Regions from separate parts of the Rhizobium sp. SYY.PMSO genome, predicted to be linked through region 1. Evidence: predicted binding sites of a transcription regulator. Region 1 holds the regulator's gene; each other region holds the start of a gene.
What was found. The regulator PhoB, encoded in region 1, activates phosphate uptake and scavenging genes when phosphate is short. The targets are predictions, from matches to a motif close to TGTCATNNANCTGTCAT.
Positions count from the first base shown of each region.

Region 1 (4,644 bases):
CCGACCGGCAGCTTGCCTGGATGAAGCGGCTTGGCGAAAGCGGCGCCCTGCACGAGGCGTTCAACAAGGGCCTCTTCCTGTCGGGCAATTCGAGCCGGCCCGAGGCCGCCGGCCTTGGCGTTGCACTGATCGGCTCGCTCTATCTGATGCTGACCGTGCTCGTGCTCGCCCTGCCGGTCGGCGTCGCCGCTTCGATCTACCTGGAGGAATTCGCGCCGAGGAACCGGCTGACGGATCTGATCGAGGTCAACATCAACAATCTCGCCGCCGTGCCGTCGATCGTCTACGGCCTGCTCGGCCTCTCGGTGTTCATCAACATGATGGGCCTGCCGCGCTCGGCATCGCTGGTCGGCGGGCTGGTGCTGAGCCTGATGACGCTGCCGATGATCATCATTGCCACGCGCTCGGCGTTGCGGGCCGTGCCGCCGTCGATCCGCAGCGCCGCGCTCGGCCTCGGTGCGTCGCGCATGCAGGTGGTGTTCCATCACGTCCTGCCGCTCGCCATGCCGGGCATCCTGACGGGCACCATCCTCGGGCTTGCCCATGCGCTCGGGGAGACGGCGCCGCTGCTTCTGATCGGCATGGTTGCCTTCGTCTCCAACTATCCGGCATCGCCCCTCGATCCTTCGACGGCGCTGCCGGTGCAGATCTACATGTGGGCGAGCGAGGCAGAGCGGGCCTTCGTCGAAAGAACCTCCGGGGCCATCATCGTCCTGCTCTTCTTCCTCGTCGCGATGAACATCGGCGCGATCCTGCTGCGCCGCCGTTTCGAACGGCGCTGGTAGGGGAGGGCCGGGAAATGAACATGATGACGGAAGCCGCGAGCGAAAGAGCATTGACCAGAAAGATGAAGACGATCCCTTACAAGATGATCGGCCAGGACGTTTCGGTCTTTTACGGCGACAAGCGCGCTCTCTTCGACGTCAATCTCAGGATCCGCGTCAATACGGTGACGGCGCTGATCGGCCCTTCCGGCTGCGGCAAGTCCACCTTCCTGCGCTGCCTCAACCGCATGAACGATACGATCGAGACCTGCCGCGTCACCGGCAGGATCACGCTCGACGATCAGGACGTCTACGACGACAGCATCGACGTGGTGGAACTGCGCGCCCGCGTCGGCATGGTCTTTCAAAAGCCCAACCCGTTTCCGAAGTCGATCTATGAGAATGTCGCCTACGGTCCGCGCATCCATGGCCTGCACGCATCCAAGGCCGATCTCGATCACATCGTCGAAACCAGCCTGCAGAAGGCGGGCCTCTGGGGCGAGGTGAAGGACAGGCTCCACGATGCCGGCACGAGCCTTTCGGGCGGCCAGCAGCAGCGCCTGTGCATCGCCCGCGCCGTTGCCGTCAGCCCGGAGGTCATCCTGATGGACGAGCCATGCTCGGCCCTCGATCCGATCGCAACCGCAAAGGTCGAAGATCTCATCCACGAGCTGCGGGAAAACTTCACGATCGTCATCGTGACGCATTCCATGCAGCAGGCAGCCCGCGTTTCGCAACGCACCGCAATGTTCCATCTCGGCCATCTGGTTGAGGAGAACGACACCGATAAAATGTTCACCAATCCCGACGATTACCGCACGCAGGATTACATCATGGGCCGTTTTGGTTGATGATGCTGCGCGCGCGGCTCCTTTCACACAGTTCACCTTGAGGATAGAAAAATGGTCTCCACCCACATTCTCTCTGCCTATGACGAAGACCTGAAGTTCCTGACGCGCCGCATTGCGGAAATGGGCGGCCTTGCCGAGCAGATGGTCAGCGACAGCGTACGCGCTTTGGTCAACAGCGACGCGGCCCTTGCCCAGAAGGTCATCTCCGACGATGTCATTCTCGACCATGCCGAACGCGAAATCGGCGATAAGGCGATCGTCACCATCGCGCGCCGTCAGCCGATGGCGGCCGACCTGCGCGAAATCATGGGCTCGATCCGCATCGCCTCCGATCTGGAGCGCGTCGGCGACCTTGGCAAGAACACGGCCAAGCGCGTCATCGCCGTGCAGGGCACCGGCGTTCCGCGCCGTCTCGCCCGCGGTATCGAGCATCTCTCCGAACTGGCACTGAGCCAGCTGAAGGAAGTTCTGGACGTCTATGCGACCCGTTCGCCGGACAAGGCCGTGTCGATCCGCGAACGCGACGAGGAAATCGACGCCATGTATACCTCGCTCTTCCGCGAGATGCTGACCTACATGATGGAAGATCCGCGCAACATCACCACCTGCACGCATCTTCTCTTCTGCGCGAAGAACATCGAGCGCATCGGCGACCATGCCACCAACATTGCCGAGACGATCTATTATATGGCGACCGGCGCCCAGCCCGAAGGCGAGCGGCCGAAGGACGACACGGCCAACACCGTCGGCGCGGTGACGGAATAATCTGGAAGCGAAGAAAGGAGACCACAGGCGCATGGTTCCGAGAGTTGCTGTTGTAGAAGACGAGGAAGCGCTCAGCGTTCTGCTGCGCTACAATCTCGAAGCCGAAGGCTTCGAGGTCGATACGATCCTCAGAGGCGATGAGGCAGAGCTGCGTCTCCAGGAGCGCATCCCCGATCTTCTGATCCTCGACTGGATGCTCCCCGGCGTGTCCGGCATCGAGCTCTGCCGCCGGCTGCGCATGCGGCCGGAGACGGAGCGGCTGCCGATCATCATGCTCACGGCCCGCGGCGAGGAGAGCGAGCGCGTGCGCGGCCTTTCCACCGGCGCGGACGATTACGTCGTCAAGCCGTTCTCGACGCCGGAGCTGATGGCCCGCGTCAAGGCGATGCTGCGGCGCGCCCGCCCGGAGGTCCTCTCCACGGTGCTGCGTTGCGGCGATATCGAGCTGGACCGCGAAACCCATCGCGTCCACCGCAAGAGCCGCGAAGTGCGGCTGGGGCCGACGGAGTTCCGCCTGCTGGAATTCCTGATGTCCTCGCCGGGCCGCGTCTTCTCGCGCTCGCAGCTGCTGGACGGCGTGTGGGGGCACGATATCTATGTCGACGAACGCACGGTCGACGTCCATGTCGGCCGCCTGCGCAAGGCGCTCAATTTTTCCAACATGCAGGATGTCATCCGCACCGTTCGCGGCGCGGGCTATTCCATGGAAGCCTGAGCGGCAAGGCTGCTCGGGCATCGACATCGACATGCGGCGGAAATAGAAAACGGGCCCCGAGGGGCCCGTTTCTCTTTGAATTTGCTTATAGCTTTCAGCCGTTGTTGCGCCGGCGATCATGCACTGGCTGGTAGGCCATGCGCTGGTGATAGGTGCAGTAAGGCGAGGAATCCGGGCTGTCGTTGCCGCAGAAGTGGAAATCGTCCTTCAGCGGATCGCCGACCGGCCACTTGCAGGTGCGCTCCGTCAGCTCCGTCAGGCCGAGGCGGCGGGAGATCGGAACGACGACGTTCGATGCCGGACGATATTGGATTTCGTTGACTGAATCGACCTCGACCTCTTCCTTCAGCATGGTTGCGCCCTGCTGGCGGGTAACCACGGTGCGGGTTGCCACGCGCGAGCCGAAGCTGGCAGGGCGCGGTGCCGTGGCGCTGCGCTTCGGGGTGCGCGCTGCAGTTGCCGTGCCACCGGCCTTTGCCCGGCCCGGGAGGTTCAGGCGATGTACCTTGCCGATGACGGCATTACGGCTCACGCCACCAAGCTGCGCCGCGATCTGGCTGGCGCTCAACCCTTCGGACCATAGCTTTTTCAGCTTCTCGACGCGTTCGTCTGTCCAATTCATGCCCTGTCTCCGCTGTCGCGTTTCCGATGGCAGAATCCCTCACCATTGCCTCGCATGGTAACAAGGCGCGAAACGCTCTAAAATTGTGGTGACTAGTTCCGCCGCATGCAGTCTAGCAATTGGTTTTTAACCTAGTGTGAGGCTGACTCCGTGACAAGAGTCGCGGGAATCTTGAGGAATCGATTTCTAGGTTTTCCCCAACTTGCTGTCCGGGCGTGGCATTTCTGCAATAGGCGCCGTCGAACCCATCTCTTTTGCCCGCAAGCGCTTTCTCGCACCTGCTAAAGCGCCAGTTTTGTTGACATCGCGGTGCAAAACATCAATAGTGCCCGAGCCGCCGCAAGGCGGCATTTTTGATTTTTTCGGACCCGTTTCATCAAACGGAAGCGATTGGTCCTTAAAGTTGTGATCGAGGAGACATGGCCATGGCCGAGACCACGCCGCTTTATGACACCTATATGCGTGCTCCGCTGCGGTTCGAGCGAGGCGAGGGCGTCTGGCTGATTACCGAAAACGGCGAGCGCTATCTCGATTTCGCAGCCGGCGTGGCGGTCAATTCGCTCGGTCATGCGCATCCTCACCTCGTCTCGGAACTGAAGGCGCAGGCCGACAAGGTCTGGCATCTCTCCAACCTCTACGAAGTGCCCGGCCAGGAGAAGCTGTCGAAGCGGCTGACGGAAGCGACCTTCGCCGACAAGGTGTTCTTCACCAACTCCGGCGCCGAGGCGCTGGAATGCGCCATCAAGACGGCGCGGCGCTATCATTTCGCCAAGGGGCATCCGGAAAAGTTCCACATCATCACCTTCGAAGGCGCCTTCCACGGCCGCACTATCGCGACCATCGCCGCCGGCGGTCAGGAAAAATACATCGAGGGCTTCGGTCCGAAGGCGCCGGGCTTCGATCAGGTGCCGTTCGGCGACCTCGATG
Region 1 is NZ_CP177349.1:118,667-123,310, forward strand. It holds gene pstA (phosphate ABC transporter permease PstA) at 1-785, shown strand, start outside; gene pstB (phosphate ABC transporter ATP-binding protein PstB) at 800-1,615, shown strand; gene phoU (phosphate signaling complex protein PhoU) at 1,667-2,380, shown strand; gene phoB (phosphate regulon transcriptional regulator PhoB) at 2,412-3,095, shown strand; gene ACJJVH_RS00615 (GcrA family cell cycle regulator) at 3,190-3,717, opposite strand; gene ACJJVH_RS00620 (aspartate aminotransferase family protein) at 4,143-4,644, shown strand, end outside.

Region 2 (4,644 bases), 1.4 Mb from region 1:
AATGGCGCTGTCGCCATGCATTTCGCCATCGACTTCCAGATCCGGCGCGGCTTCGCGCACGAGCGCGAGCGCGTCACGCATTTTCGTTGCGCTCTCGGATTCCCGGGAGCCGAAGTTGGAGTGCGAGACCAGAGCCGCGCGTGGCTCGATGCCGAAACGCTTGATCTCCTGCGCCGCGAGGACCGCCGATTCGGCAATTTCCTCGGCGCTCGGGTTAAACGTCACGTAGGTATCGGTGTAGAAGGTAGCGCCGCGCTGCGAGATAAGCAGGCTGAGCGCGGAAAAATCGCGAACGTCCGGCCGCTTGCCGATGACCTGTCGAACGACGCGCAGATGGCGCTCATATCGGCCTTCGAGGCCGCAGATGAGGGCATCGGCTTCGCCGCGCTTCAAGGCGAGCGCGCCGATGACCGTTGCGTTGGTGCGGACGATCGTGCGCGCGGCCTCGGGAATTACCCCGGCCCGGCCGACGAGCGAGAAATACAGCTCGACATATTCGCGGAAGCGCGGATCGTCTTCCGGGTTGATGACGGCGAAATCGGTATTCGGACGGATCTTCAGGCCGTAGCGCTTCAGGCGGCTTTCGATGACGGAGGGACGGCCGATCAGGATCGGGGATGCGGTTCCTTCCTCAAGCAGAACCTGGGCGGCGCGCAGCACGCGTTCGTCCTCGCCTTCGGAGAAGACGACGCGCTTGCGTTCGGCGATTTTCGCGGCAGCGAAGATCGGCTTCATGATGAAGCCCGAGCGGAAGACGAAGCGGTTGAGCTCGTCCATGTAGGCGTCGAAATCCTTGATCGGACGCAGCGCCACGCCGCTGTCGGCGGCGGCTTTCGCCACGGCCGGCGCAATGCGCAGGATGAGGCGCGGATCGAAGGGCGAGGGGATCAGGTAGTTGGGGCCGAAGACCGGCGTCTCGCCAGTGTAGGCGCGGGCGGCGACATCGGAAGGCTCCTCGCGGGCGAGAGCGGCGATGGCGCGCACGGCGGCCATCTTCATTTCCTCATTGATCGTCTTTGCACCGCAGTCGAGCGCGCCGCGGAAGATATAGGGGAAGCAGAGGACGTTGTTCACCTGGTTCGGAAAATCCGAGCGCCCGGTACAGATCATGGCGTCGGGGCGTGCGGCCCGGGCGAGGTCCGGCATGATTTCCGGCGTCGGGTTGGCGAGCGCCATGATCAGCGGCTTTTCCGCCATCTGCGCGAGAAGTTCGGGTTTCAGCACGCCGGCGGCGGACAGGCCGAGGAAGACATCGGCGCCCGGGATGGATTCGGCAAGCACGCGCTTGTCGCTATCCTGGGCGTAGATGGACTTCCATTCGTCCATCAGGACGTTGCGGTCCTTGTAGACCAGGCCTTCGATATCGTGGACCCAGATGTTTTCGCGCCTGGCGCCGAGGATCACGAGCAGATTGAGGCAGGCGAGCGCAGCCGCGCCCGCGCCGGAGGCGACGATCTTGACGTCCTCGATTTTCTTGCCCGCCAGTTCCAGCCCGTTGAGGACGGCGGCGGCGACGATGATGGCAGTGCCGTGCTGATCGTCGTGGAAGACCGGAATTTCCATTTTTTCGCGCAGGCGGCGTTCGACATCGAAGCATTCCGGCGCCTTGATGTCTTCCAGATTGATGCCGCCGAAGGTCGGCTCGAGCGCCGAAATCGTGTTGACCATCTCATCGACGGTGGGCGCTGCGACTTCGATGTCGAAGACATCGATGCCGGCAAACTTCTTGAAGAGGACGGCCTTGCCTTCCATGACCGGCTTGGAGGCGAGCGGGCCGATATTGCCGAGGCCGAGCACGGCCGAACCGTTCGAAATCACCGCAACGAGATTGGCGCGGGACGTGTAGTCCGCAGCCATTTCGGGATTGTCGCGGATCGCGATGCAGGGAGCGGCGACGCCGGGAGAGTAAGCGAGCGCCAGATCGCGCTGGTTGCCCAGCGGCTTTGTCGCCTGAATTTCCAGCTTGCCGGGGCGAGGATAGCGATGGAAATAAAGCGCCTGTTCGTCGAAATTTCCGCTCGCCATATTCTTGGCTGCTTTCGAAGTGTCGTTCGTATCCAACTCGCGTCTCCATTCCTGCCTGCGCTAGAGTCCTCCATACATCAATCGCTTCGCCTTCACAGTATGCAATCGACGTCGCAAGGCGTTTTTGCCGTGGCATAACTGAATTGCCTTTTCCGCAACGATCACCCGATGGCCGCCGCGAAGACGGCATGGGATTGCGCATGAGGGGGAGCCGGCGCAGGCGATGTTTTGCCTTGGTGTCGCCCGTTTTGCAGGCGACCGTCCGGACCTTGCATCGCGGCAAGAGGCGGCCGAACCCGCCGATAAGCCGCCAGACACAGGATTTGTCATCTTCCTGAAACACGAGTCTGGTTTTGGAATAGCCAAGGTAGGATAGGGCACGGACATAAAGTTCGTGAATGAAAACATGGACACCAGGCGATTTCGGACGCTGTTCATTTCTGACGTGCACCTGGGCTCGAAAGCTGCCAAGGCAGACTTCCTGCTCGACTTTCTCCGTTATCATGATGCCGATACCATCTTTCTGGTCGGCGATATCGTCGATGGCTGGCGCCTGAAGCGAAACTGGTACTGGCCGCAGGATTGCAACGACGTCGTGCAGAAGCTTCTGCGCAAGGCGCGCAAAGGTACGCGCATCGTCTATATCCCCGGCAACCACGATGAATTCCTGCGGGATTTCCCCGGCATGCACTTCGGCGGTATCGAGGTGGCCCAGCGGGCCATTCATGAAACGGCAGACGGCAAGACCTATCTGGTCCTGCATGGCGACGAATTCGACGTGGTCGTCCGCAACGCACGCCTGCTCGCCTATCTCGGCGACTGGGCATACGACATGGCCATTCTGATCAATATCGGCCTTGCGGCGATACGCCGCCGCTTGAACATGCCTTACTGGTCTTTCTCGGCCTGGGCGAAGCAGCAGGTAAAGCACGCCGTAAATTTCATCGGCGAATTTCAGCGCGTCGTGGCCGAAGAGGCCAGGCGCAACGATGCCGACGGCGTGATCTGCGGCCATATCCACCATGCCGTCATCGAAGATCTGGACGGCGTGCGCTACATCAATACCGGCGACTGGGTGGAAAGCTGCACGGCGATCGCCGAGCACCAGGACGGCACCTTCGAGCTCATCACCTGGCGATCGATCCTGGAGACGCAGCCGGCCGGTTCGCCCGTGGAAGGGCTGCCGCGGCCTCTGGGCGCCCAGGCGGCGTAGCTTTTACGCCGCTTCACGGCCTTAATAATAGCATGTCATAATTATTGATCGTCGCGGAACCGCCTTGGCCCCGGATTTTTCCGAAACGTTACGGTCTTGGCCATTTCTCGCCATAGTCGTACTATCGATAGCGTGATAGGGACAAATCAGTTCCCCTTCAGGTCTGTCATGATTCCCGCGATCAAGTCCTTCCAGGGCGAGGGTGCGCCGCCGTATTTCCGCTTGCGCACCGCCTTGTCCTATTGCGCGCCGTTGTTCGTCAACGGCATTGCCTTGCCGTTCTTTCCCGTATGGCTGGCGGGGCTGAATTTCAACGATCATGAAATCGGTCTGGTGATCGCCATCCCCATGGTGGTGCGCGTTCTGGTGACGCCCGTCATCGCCGTGCTGGCCGATCATATGACGGAGCGCGCCGACGTATTGCTGTGGTCCGGCGCCCTGTCGCTTCTGACGGCAATCGCGCTCTACTGGACAAGCGACTTCTGGTCGGTGCTTCTGGTCTACGGCATCCAGGGCGCGACCTATGCGCCCTACGTGCCGGTGGTGGAATCGATCGCCATGTCGGGCGTGCGCCGCTGGGGATTCGACTATGGCTCCATGCGGGTGTGGGGATCGATCACGTTTATCCTGTCGACGCTTCTCGGCGGTCAGCTGATCAGCATCTGGGGTGGAACCACCGTCTTGCCCGTCATGGTGGCAGGCTTCATTCTCACGATGCTGATGGGCCTGTTTGCGCCGCGCATCGGGCCGACGCGGCGGCGCAACCAGCCGATCAACCTGCAGTCGCCGACCGGAAATTTGCGTTCCCCGCAACTGCTCATCACCATGATCGGGGTTTCGGTACAGCAGTCGAGCCATGCGATGCTTTATACGTTTGCGTCGATCTATTGGCGCAAGCTGGGCTTCTCCGGCGCCGAGATCGCCATCTTATGGAGCATCGGTGTCGCGGCCGAGGTCATGGTCTTCTTTTTGTCGAAGAAGCTGAGCCGGCGGTTCAGCGCATGGACGCTGATCTTCTTCGGCTCGACCATGTGTATCCTGCGCTGGATCCTGTTCCCGGTCAATTTCGGTTTCATCGGCTATTTCGTGTTACAGTGTTTTCACTCCTGCACCTATGCCTGCGTCCATACGGGCATCCAGCGCCGCATCGTCGCATCGGTCCAGGAAACGCAGGAATCGTCCGCTCAGGGCGCCTATTATTTCTATAACGGCATGTTCCTCGGTCTCATGACATTGGCATCCGGCTATCTCTATGCCTGGCTCGACCTGTCGAGTTACTACGTCATGGCCGGCATTGCCGCTCTGGGCCTTGCCATGGTCGTTTTCGCTTATGGGTTGCGGTCCGGGAGGCCGGCTATCGGCGGGGGCGCTCACGGCGTATCCTAGGGCGATCCAGCAAATTCATT
Region 2 is NZ_CP177349.1:1,529,103-1,533,746, reverse strand. It holds gene ACJJVH_RS07435 (NADP-dependent malic enzyme) at 1-2,025, opposite strand, end outside; gene ACJJVH_RS07430 (UDP-2,3-diacylglucosamine diphosphatase) at 2,432-3,238, shown strand; gene ACJJVH_RS07425 (MFS transporter) at 3,407-4,624, shown strand.
Region 2: ACJJVH_RS07430 (UDP-2,3-diacylglucosamine diphosphatase) is a predicted target of PhoB. The motif match lies at 2,350-2,366, and genes of this name have one in related genera.

Region 3 (4,644 bases), 360 kb from region 1:
TTCGAGCGTGCCGCTATTGTCGATATCAGTCACGTCGTAGCTGCCTTGAACGGTCAGCGCACTGCGATCCAGACGCTTCAACACGTCTTCACGGCTCTCGCGTCCGCGCGCCATCAGCCGCTCGGCAAGCACCTCGCGCCGCGCCGTTATGTTGATGACCTTCAGTCGTGGGAATGCGGTCTGGAAATGATGCAGCGCCGAACGCGAGCCATTGGCGATCACCAGATTGCCGCGCGCAAGCTCGTCGGCGGCGTCGGCGGGAATGCCGTACTTCAGGCCATGCGCCTCCCATGAGACGGCGAAGCTGCCGGCCTTTTTCATGGCCTCGAAATCCGCTTCGGAAACGCTTCTGTGGTCTTCGTTGCCGGCATCTCCGTCGCGCGTGATGACGCGGCGGACGAAATGGACATCCGGCCGGCCGGCAAAATACCGCGCGGCGAGGTTCATCAGCGTATCCTTGCCGGCGCCGCTCGGGCCGACGACGACAGCCATGATGCCTGCCGTTGCGTCCGATACGCCTTCGTTAGTCGGCTTTCTATCGGCGTCGGGGCTCATGCAACCCGCCGTCCTTCCCGCCAGGCGGACCGTGTAACCGGCACGCCATGATCGCGGCGAACGCGCACCAGATCGGCGCGCAGGCCCTCGGCAATGCGCCCGCGGTCGTTCAGGCTGACGGTTCTTGCCGGCGTTGCCGTGACCATGGCGATCGCCTGCGGCAGCGAAATGCCCTCGACTTCATCTGCGAGAATGAAGGGCGCATGCAGCAGGCTGAGCGGCACGTAGTCGGAGGAAAGCACGTCCAGAACGCCGAGTTCGGCAAGATCGCGGGCTGCGATGTTGCCCGAATGCGACTTGCCGCGCACGATGTTCGGCGCGCCCATCAGCACGCTCATGCCGGCCCCATGCGAGGCCTTCGCGGCGTCGATGCTGGTCGGGAATTCCGCCAGCCGGACGCCGTAATTGATGGCTTCGTCGACATGGGCGAGCGTTGCGTCGTCATGGCTGGCGATGGTGATGCCGCGTTCCGAGCAGACCTTTGAGATCGCGTCGCGGTTGGGTGTGGCATAACGCGCCGATTCCTCCTGGCGCTTGGCAACGAACTTGGCAAAGGCCTCGTCGCTGAGGCCGCGCTTCTTCTGATAGTAGAAGATGTACTGATCCATGGTCTGGAACTGGCGCTGGCCCGGTGCGTGATCCATCAGGGATACGAGGCGGACGTACGGGTCTTTCTCGAAATCCTGGAAATGATCGAGAACGTTGTCGGAGGAGACCTCGCAGCGCAGATGGATCAGGTGATCGGCGCGCAGCCGATCTTCGCGCTGGGCCGCCTGAATGGCGTCGGCCATGTCGCGCATCTCGCCCTTTTCGAAGCCGCCGTCTTCATCCGAGCCCATGCGCAGGCAGTCGAATACGGTGGTGATGCCCGAGGTGACGATCTGGGCGTCATGTGCCTGGATCGCGGCGGTCTTGTTCCAGCGGACACCGGGACGTGGGGAATAATGCGCTTCCAGATGGTCGGTGTGCAGTTCGACCAGACCGGGAATGAGATAATCGCCCTCGAAATCCTCGCCGATGGCGGACCTGCCTTCGGAAATGCCGGCAATGCGACCGTCACGGATCAGCACGGAGCCTTCGACGATCTTGTCTTCGAGGACGATGCGGGCGTTAGAAAGGACGGTTTCTTTGGTCATGTCAGGTCTTTCACTATTGGGCGCCGGTCAGCGGCAGCCAGGAACGGACGGTAAAGGGGGCGCCGCGCTCTTCCTCGATAAAGATGGCGAGGCCGGAAACGTCGAGCGGCTTGCCGGTATGGCCGGCGAAACGCTCGCGCAGGACGTCGTGCATCTCGGCTTGACGCTCGGCCGGGACGCGTCCCGTCAAGGTCATATGGAAACGAAACTCGTCATTGACGTAAGGATAGCCCCAGCGGAACAGGTTTGCTCGATGCGGCTCGGTCATTGCTTCCGGGTTTCGCCGGGCGATATCGTGCTGCGAAAGCGGTGCGCGGAACGGCTCGAAGGTCTTGACGACGCGGGAGGCGAAATCCTGTAGCGGCTGGTGGAGCGAGCCCGGAACGAGGGCGAAGAAATGACCGAGCTGGCCGAGTACCAGCTCCGGAATGGTGAAAGCCTTTGTCCGCGAGGCGAATTCGGCAGCGACTTCGAATAGGTCGCGTTCGGTCACAGAGCCGGCAAGCTCGAACGGCGCCTTCAGCGTGGCGTGAAAGCCGTAGCGGCGCGGGTCGGCCGTGAGTTCGGCGTGACCTTCCGGAACAGGGCCGATGGCCTTGTCGGAAAAAATCTCGTCGGAGAATGCGTCGCGGCCCAGCCAGCGCGCGGCAAGCGACGTCAACGGATGATCTTTGGGCGGTGTAAAATAGAGAGCATAGCGCAAGGCTGCATTCCTTGGAAAAATCGGCTGCGCGGGACACTGTTGGGTGATTTGCGACAAACCGCAAGAGCAGCAAGGCGGCAACGAATCGAATCCGGCTAAATCCGGCTCGGCCGATGCAGTCTTGCCGGGCCTGCGCTACCGGATTCCCGTGACAGAATGATGATGCGCGGCGATTTTTCTCACCGCTTTCATCTGACCCGCGCGCCCATGAGCCGTGAACGCAACGCGTTGGACGCGGCGTCGAACAGGAATACGACGATCAGGATCAGCAGCACCATGTAGGCGACGTTTTCCCAGTTGGCGTTGGTGCGCATCGCCTCCCAGAGCTTCAGGCCGATGCCGCCCGCGCCGACCGCGCCGATGATGGTCGCACCGCGCACGTTGGATTCCCACTGGTAAAGCGTCTGGCTGACGATCACGGGCACGATCTGCGGCATGATGCCGTAGCGATGCACGAGGATCGTCGACGAGCCGGTGGATTTCACGCCCTCGCGCGGCTTGTTGTCGATGTTTTCCAGGCCCTCGGAATAGAGCTTGCCGAGCGTGCCGGTCTCGGTGAGGAAGATCGCGCCGCTGCCGGCGAGCGGGCCGGGACCGAAGGCGCGCGTCAGGAACAGCGCCCAGATCAGCATGTCGACGGAACGCAGGAAGTCGAAGAAACGCTTCAGCACCTGATTGAGCAGCCGGTTCGGCGTGATGTTGCGGGCGGCCAGGAAGGCGAGCGGGAATGCGGCGAGCGAGCCGAGCAAAGTGCCGAGGAAGGCCATGACGATGGTCTGGAACAGCTTGGTCCAGACATCGCCGTGCTGCCAGGCGCCATTGTTCCAGATATTGTCGAAGGCGAGCGAGAGGTTGGATTGCGTGGGGTCGAGCCGCGGCCCCGAGACGATCAGGCCGATCACTTCGCCCGCCGGCTTGTCGAAGAAGGGCGAGTGCGTGTCGAAGACGAAATTGGCCCAGCCGAGGAAGCGCTTGCGGATCTTCACGCGGTCCGTGGAAATGCTGACGTCGCCGGCAAAGCCCATATTGGCGAGGATGTTGTCGTCATAGACGGTCATCCAGCTCGGCACCGGCTCGGAGCCGACGATCTTCGGCACGTCGCCGCTGATGTCGATGGGGATCGTGACGCCGTGGGCCGTCAGGATGGCCTGCGTCTTGGTGATCGTCACCGCGCGGCTCGTGCCGCTGACGGAGACTGTCAGGCTGCCGTCAGGCGCGGCCTTCACCCAATCCGGGTTCGGATTGTCGCCCAGCGGCGAGAAGCGCGGATATTTGATGCTGATCTTGTCGCCGGAAATGCGGAATTCCGGCTGCACGTCGTAGCTGATCCACTCGCTCAGATAGATCCCGACACGCTCCCAATGCGCTTCCGAGATGACTTTCGGCAGGTTGAAGAACCATACGGCATAAAAGCCGTAGAGGATGACGCCGATGAAGATCATGAGAGCGCCATAGCGCTGGCGGAAGGATCGATGAAAGACCTCCGGATAGCGCGCTTCGATTTCCTGCATACGGCCGGCGTCGATGACGGACATGGTCAACCTCAATGCTGCAAGAGAAAGGCATGCTCGCCGACGAGGCGGCGGCGGAGCCATGCGGAAAACTGGTCGACGGCGATGATCGTCACGAAGAGCAGCAGCACCAGCGCCATCGTCTTGGCGCCGAAACCGCGCGAGATCGAAAGCTTCAGCTCCTCGCCGATACCGCCACCGCCGACGGCGCCGATGATAGTGGAGGCGCGAACGTTGATTTCGAGGCGCAGCAGCGCGTAGGACATGAAGTTCGGCAACACCTGCGGCAGCGCGGCAAAACGGACGCGTTCCGTCCAGCTCGCACCGACGGCGCGCATGCCCTCGTCGGGCTTCATGTCGATATTCTCGACGACCTCGTAGAACAGCTTGCCGAGTGCGCCGATCGTGTGCAGGCCGACCGCGATGATGGCGGCGATCGGGCCGATCGACAGGATCGCCGAAAACAGGCCGGCGATGACGATTTCCGGGAAGGCGCGCAGCAGTTCCATGATGCGCTTCGTCACCAGCCGGATTGGATTGGCAGGCGACATGTTGCGCGCGGCAAAGAAGCTCAAGGGCACGGCGAAGACGAAGCCGACGATGGTCGATACCAGCGCCACGTTGATCGTGATGATCATCAGCTCGAAATATTCGGGGATGTAGAAGTCGCCCCAGACATAGACGCGGCCGAGCGGGAAGTTGAATTCCTCGCCGCCCATGCCATTCGCGCCGTTCGGGC
Region 3 is NZ_CP177349.1:3,511,513-3,516,156, forward strand. It holds gene phnN (phosphonate metabolism protein/1,5-bisphosphokinase (PRPP-forming) PhnN) at 1-555, opposite strand, end outside; gene ACJJVH_RS16990 (alpha-D-ribose 1-methylphosphonate 5-triphosphate diphosphatase) at 552-1,691, opposite strand; gene ACJJVH_RS16995 (DUF1045 domain-containing protein) at 1,705-2,394, opposite strand; gene phnE (phosphonate ABC transporter, permease protein PhnE) at 2,583-3,929, opposite strand; gene phnE (phosphonate ABC transporter, permease protein PhnE) at 3,938-4,644, opposite strand, start outside.
Region 3: ACJJVH_RS16995 (DUF1045 domain-containing protein) is a predicted target of PhoB. The motif match lies at 2,543-2,559, and genes of this name have one in related genera.

Region 4 (4,644 bases), 350 kb from region 1:
GTGGCGCGTCTGGATGATCGTCGCCTCGTCGGTGCGGGTCGTGACCGCGACATTGGCGACCTTCTGGAAGAAGGCGCGGATGGAGACGGCATTGGTCGTGTCGTCCGCACCCTGGTCGATGACCTTCAGCACGTCTCGCGGGCCGATGATCGCCGCCGTCAGCTGCACGCCGCCGGTGCCCCAGCCGTAAGGCATCGGCATTTCGCGCGAGGCGAAAGGCACTTGATAGCCGGGTATGGAAATCGCCTTGAGGATGGCGCGGCGGATCATCCGCTTGGTCTGCTCGTCGAGATAGGCGAAGTTGTAGGTGGCAAGTTCGGTCATTCGGCTGCCTCCGTCATGGGGTCCATGCCGCGTTCGCGAGCGGCCTCGAAATCGCGGCGCATGCGCCGCACCAGGTCGAGTTCGGCCTGGAAGTCGACATAGTGCGGCAGCTTCAGATGTTCGACGAAGCCGGTTGCCTGCACGTTGTCGGAGTGGGAGATGACGAATTCCTCGTCCTGGGCCGGTGCGACGATATCCTCGCCGAGTTCTTCGGCGCGCAGCGCGCGGTCGACCAGCGACATGGCCATGGCCTTGCGCTCGCTCTGGCCGAAGACCAGCCCGTAACCGCGGGTAAACTGCGGCGGCGCCTTGGCCGAGCCCTTGAACTGGTTGACCATCTGGCATTCCGTCACCTGGATGCGGCCGAGCGAGACGGCGAAACCGAGTTCCGGCACATCGAATTCGACCTCCACTTCGCCGATGCGGATTTCGCCGGTGAAGGGATGGTTGCGGCCATAGCCGCGCTGGGTCGAATAGCCGAGCGCCAGCAGGAAGCCCTCGTCGCCGCGGGCGAGCGCCTGCAGGCGAAGATCGCGGGTCATCGGGAATTCCATCGGCTCGCGCGTCAGGTCGCCGATCTCGTGGTCGACCGGAAGCGTGCCGTCGCCTTCGATAAGACCTTCCTGAGCGAGGATTTCGGAAACACGCATGACCCGGCCGTCTTCGGCGGGACGCTGCATCGGCTCATCGACGGCCTCGTCGGTCAGCAGGCTCGGGTCGAGCAGGCGGTGCGTATAGTCGAAGGTCGGGCCGAGAAGCTGGCCGCCGGGCAGGTCCTTGTAGGTCGCGGAGATGCGGCGCTCGATCTTCATCGCCGATGTGTCGAGCGGCTGGGAGTAGCCGAAGCGCGGCAGCGTGGTGCGGTAGGCGCGCAGCAGGAAGATCGCCTCGATCATGTCGCCGCGCGCCTGGCGGACGGCAAGGGCTGCCAGCGTGCGGTCGTAGAGCGAGGCTTCGGCCATGACGCGGTCGACGGCGAGCGCCAGCTGCGCGACGATCTGATCGATGCCGAGCGCCGGCAGCGAGCGGTCGCCGCGGCGACGGTCGGCCAGCAGCCGGTGAGCATTGGCGATGGCGGCTTCGCCGCCCTTAACGGCAACATACATATGTCACATCTCCGTCGCGATGATCTTGGTGGTGCGCGGCAGGCAAAGGAATTGCCGGCCGGCCGTCAGGACGAGATCGACGCCGCGCGGGAAGAGCGCGCGATTGTCGTTCCAGATGCGCAGCAGCGCATCCGGCAGGCCGACCGGGGCGATCATGGTCACGTCCTTGATGCCGGGGCCGGAAAGCGCCAGTTGCTTGCCGCCCTCAAGGCTTTCGATCTCCAGTACGATGGTCGTCGAACGATCGGGATATTCCTGCGTGCCCACGCCGAACTGGCTGAACGAGGAAAGCGCCATGCCTGCCTCGACAAAGGCGAAATGCGCCTCCAGCCGCTCGGTGACGACGGGCGCGCCGGTGTGGAAGCCCAGCCATTCCGAAAGGCTCGATCGCGTAAGACCGTTGGAGAGCCAGACCGGCGTATCATGGTCGCAGAGCGTCAGGCCGATGGCGCCGGCGGCAATGCCGAGCGGCGGCGGCGGCGCGATGTCGGCGGTCACGGTCTGCAGGGTGCCCGGACGCGCCATGGCGTCCATCGTCATCTTGAAAACGCTTTGCGCGTCGAAAACCGGATCGCTGAAGCCGCCGGTCAGGGCCTCGTTGCCGAAGGTCGGGGTGTTGAACAGGCTCATCAATCCTCTCCGCGAACCATGGTGAAGAAATCGACGCGGGTCGCCGCCGTCTCTTCGGCGCGCTTGCGGTCATAGCTTGCGATGCGCCCGGCAACCGGCTGAAGGATGGCCTTCTCGACGAATTCCCGCGTGGCCGATTGCTGCCAGAGGGCGTCGAAGATGGCCGAAAGGCGTGCCTTTTCGCGATCGGTGCCGAGGGCGTGCGCATGGCCGATGGTGCCCGAGGCCAGCCGTATGGTGGCGCGGGTCATCGTGACCTCGCCGAGATTGAAGGGGGAACCGCCGCCGCCGATGCGGCCGCGGACCATGACGAGCCCGGTCTCGGGGCCGCGCACCGGCTGTGCCGCCGGCTTGCTCGGCAAAGCTTCCCAGGCCGTTTCCAGCTCGTCGCGCTCTGCCTGCGCCAGAAGGTCGGCAACGCGCTTGCGTTCCCGACGCTCCTGCGCGGCCGCTTCCTGCCTTTGTGCTGAATTCATCGCGCTTTCCTTTAAATGTCTATTGATATAGACAACCATACAAGATAGTTTTATATGTATTAGCGAGTCGTGACAAGCGTGTGACAGGCGAGCGGGCGAGATGGCAGGGCAGAAGATCCAGAGACAGACGGGCGTGGCGCTGTGGCGGCAGATCGCCGACCGCATTCGCACGTCGATCAACCACGGAGATTTCGACGAGACGGGAATGGTGCCGCCGGAAACGACGCTGGCGCTGCAATTCGGCGTCAACCGCCACACGATCCGAAGCGCTCTTGCCGCACTGGCGCAGGAAGGGATTGTCAGGGCCGTGCAGGGGCGAGGAACGCTGATCGAACGCAAGGAACGGCTGAGCTTTCCCATTTCGAAGCGGACGCGTTTCTCGCAAGGGATCGGCGATCAGGTGCGCGAGACCCGCAGCGTATTGCTGGCATCGGTCGAAGAGGCCGCAAACGCGGAGCTGGCCAGGCAGCTCAAGCTTGAGACCGGCACACCGCTGATCCGGCTCGAAACGCTCGGTCAGGCGGATCATCGCCCGGTATCGCGCGCCACCAGCTGGTTTCCGGCCGATCGCTTCGGGAATATCGCCGAAATCTACCAGGCGACCGGATCGATCACCAAGGCGTTCAAGGAGCTCGGCGTGCCGGATTACGTGCGCGTCGTCACCGAAATCACCGCGACGCATGCAGACGACGGCGATCTCACCGATCTGCAATTATCGCCCGGCGCCATCGTCCTCATCACACAGGCGCTGAACTCAGATCTCGACAATGTGCCGGTGCAATATTCAATCTCGCGCTTCGCCGCCGACAGGGTGCGCTTCACCGTCGAGAATTGATGGTAGGGGGTCGCCCCTCATCCGGCCTGTCGGCCACCTTCCCCCGCAGGCGGGGAGAAGGAGAAAGACGTGCTCTCCGTCGCATCGCAATCCCATAGGAATCGAGAGTATTGGAAAGGGTAGTCCCCTCTCTCCGTAAAACGGGGAGAGGGCTAGGGTGAGGGGCCTTTTGGCCCTAATGGCTTGACACTCAATGCGCGCCGGACATGTCGCCGAGGACTTCTTTCGAGGCGACGGTGGAATCGGCCTTGAGCTTGTAGACCATCGGCACGCCGGTCGCGAGGTTGAGTTCCAGGATCTGCGCCTTGCTCAGCCGGTCGAGAACCATGACGAGCGAGCGTAGCGAATTGCCGTGGGCGGCGACCAATACGTTCTGGCCGGCGAGAACGCGCGGCAGGATTTCCGTCAGGTAATAGGGCCAGACGCGGGCGCCGGTATCGCGCAGGCTTTCGCCGCCGGGCGGCGGAACGTCGTAGGAGCGGCGCCAGATGTGAACCTGCTCCTCGCCCCACTTGGCGCGGGCGTCGTCCTTGTTGAGGCCGGAGAGATCGCCGTAGTCGCGCTCGTTCAGCGCCTGGTCCTTGATGGTTTCGAGCCCCGGCTGGCCGATTTCATCGAGGATGATCTTCAGCGTGTGCTGGGCGCGCGTCAGGGCCGAGGTGAAGGCGATGTCGTACTTGAGGCCGTAATCGGCGAGCGCCTTGCCGCCCGTCTTGGCTTCCTCGATGCCGAGCGCGGTCAGATCGGGGTCCTTCCAGCCGGTGAAGAGATTCTTCAAATTCCAGTCGCTCTGCCCATGGCGAACGAGAACGAGAGTGCCGCTCATAAAATTTCTCCTTGATAGGGCAATTCCAGGAAAGCTGCGTGGCGGTTTTCCGTCAGGAATTGCGGGACAATAAATGGCTGGAGTGGGTCAGCGGTTTCATGCCGCCCCGCCCCGGGATCGCATCAGCGTGTGGAGAGCCCGAGAACATCGAGCATGGAATAGAAGCCGGGTTTCTTGTCACGCGCCCAGAGTGCCGCCTGCAGCGCGCCGCGCGCAAACAGCGAACGGTCGCCGGCATTGTGCGATAGCGTCAGCCGCTCGCTCTCGCTGGCGAAGATGACGGAGTGATCGCCCACCACGCCGCCGCCGCGCAAGGTCGCAAAGCCGATCGTGCCCGCCGGGCGCGGGCCGGTGTGGCCGTCGCGCACGCGCACGGACTTGTCGTTGAGGTCGATGCCGCGGCCCTTCGCCGCCGCCTGGCCGAGCAGGAGCGCGGTGCCCGAGGGC
Region 4 is NZ_CP177349.1:3,521,912-3,526,555, forward strand. It holds gene ACJJVH_RS17040 (alpha-D-ribose 1-methylphosphonate 5-phosphate C-P-lyase PhnJ) at 1-324, opposite strand, end outside; gene ACJJVH_RS17045 (carbon-phosphorus lyase complex subunit PhnI) at 321-1,430, opposite strand; gene phnH (phosphonate C-P lyase system protein PhnH) at 1,434-2,060, opposite strand; gene phnG (phosphonate C-P lyase system protein PhnG) at 2,060-2,536, opposite strand; gene phnF (phosphonate metabolism transcriptional regulator PhnF) at 2,637-3,371, shown strand; gene ACJJVH_RS17065 (2,3-bisphosphoglycerate-dependent phosphoglycerate mutase) at 3,562-4,197, opposite strand; gene dapB (4-hydroxy-tetrahydrodipicolinate reductase) at 4,320-4,644, opposite strand, start outside.
Region 4: phnF (phosphonate metabolism transcriptional regulator PhnF) is a predicted target of PhoB. The motif match lies at 2,606-2,622, and genes of this name have one in related genera.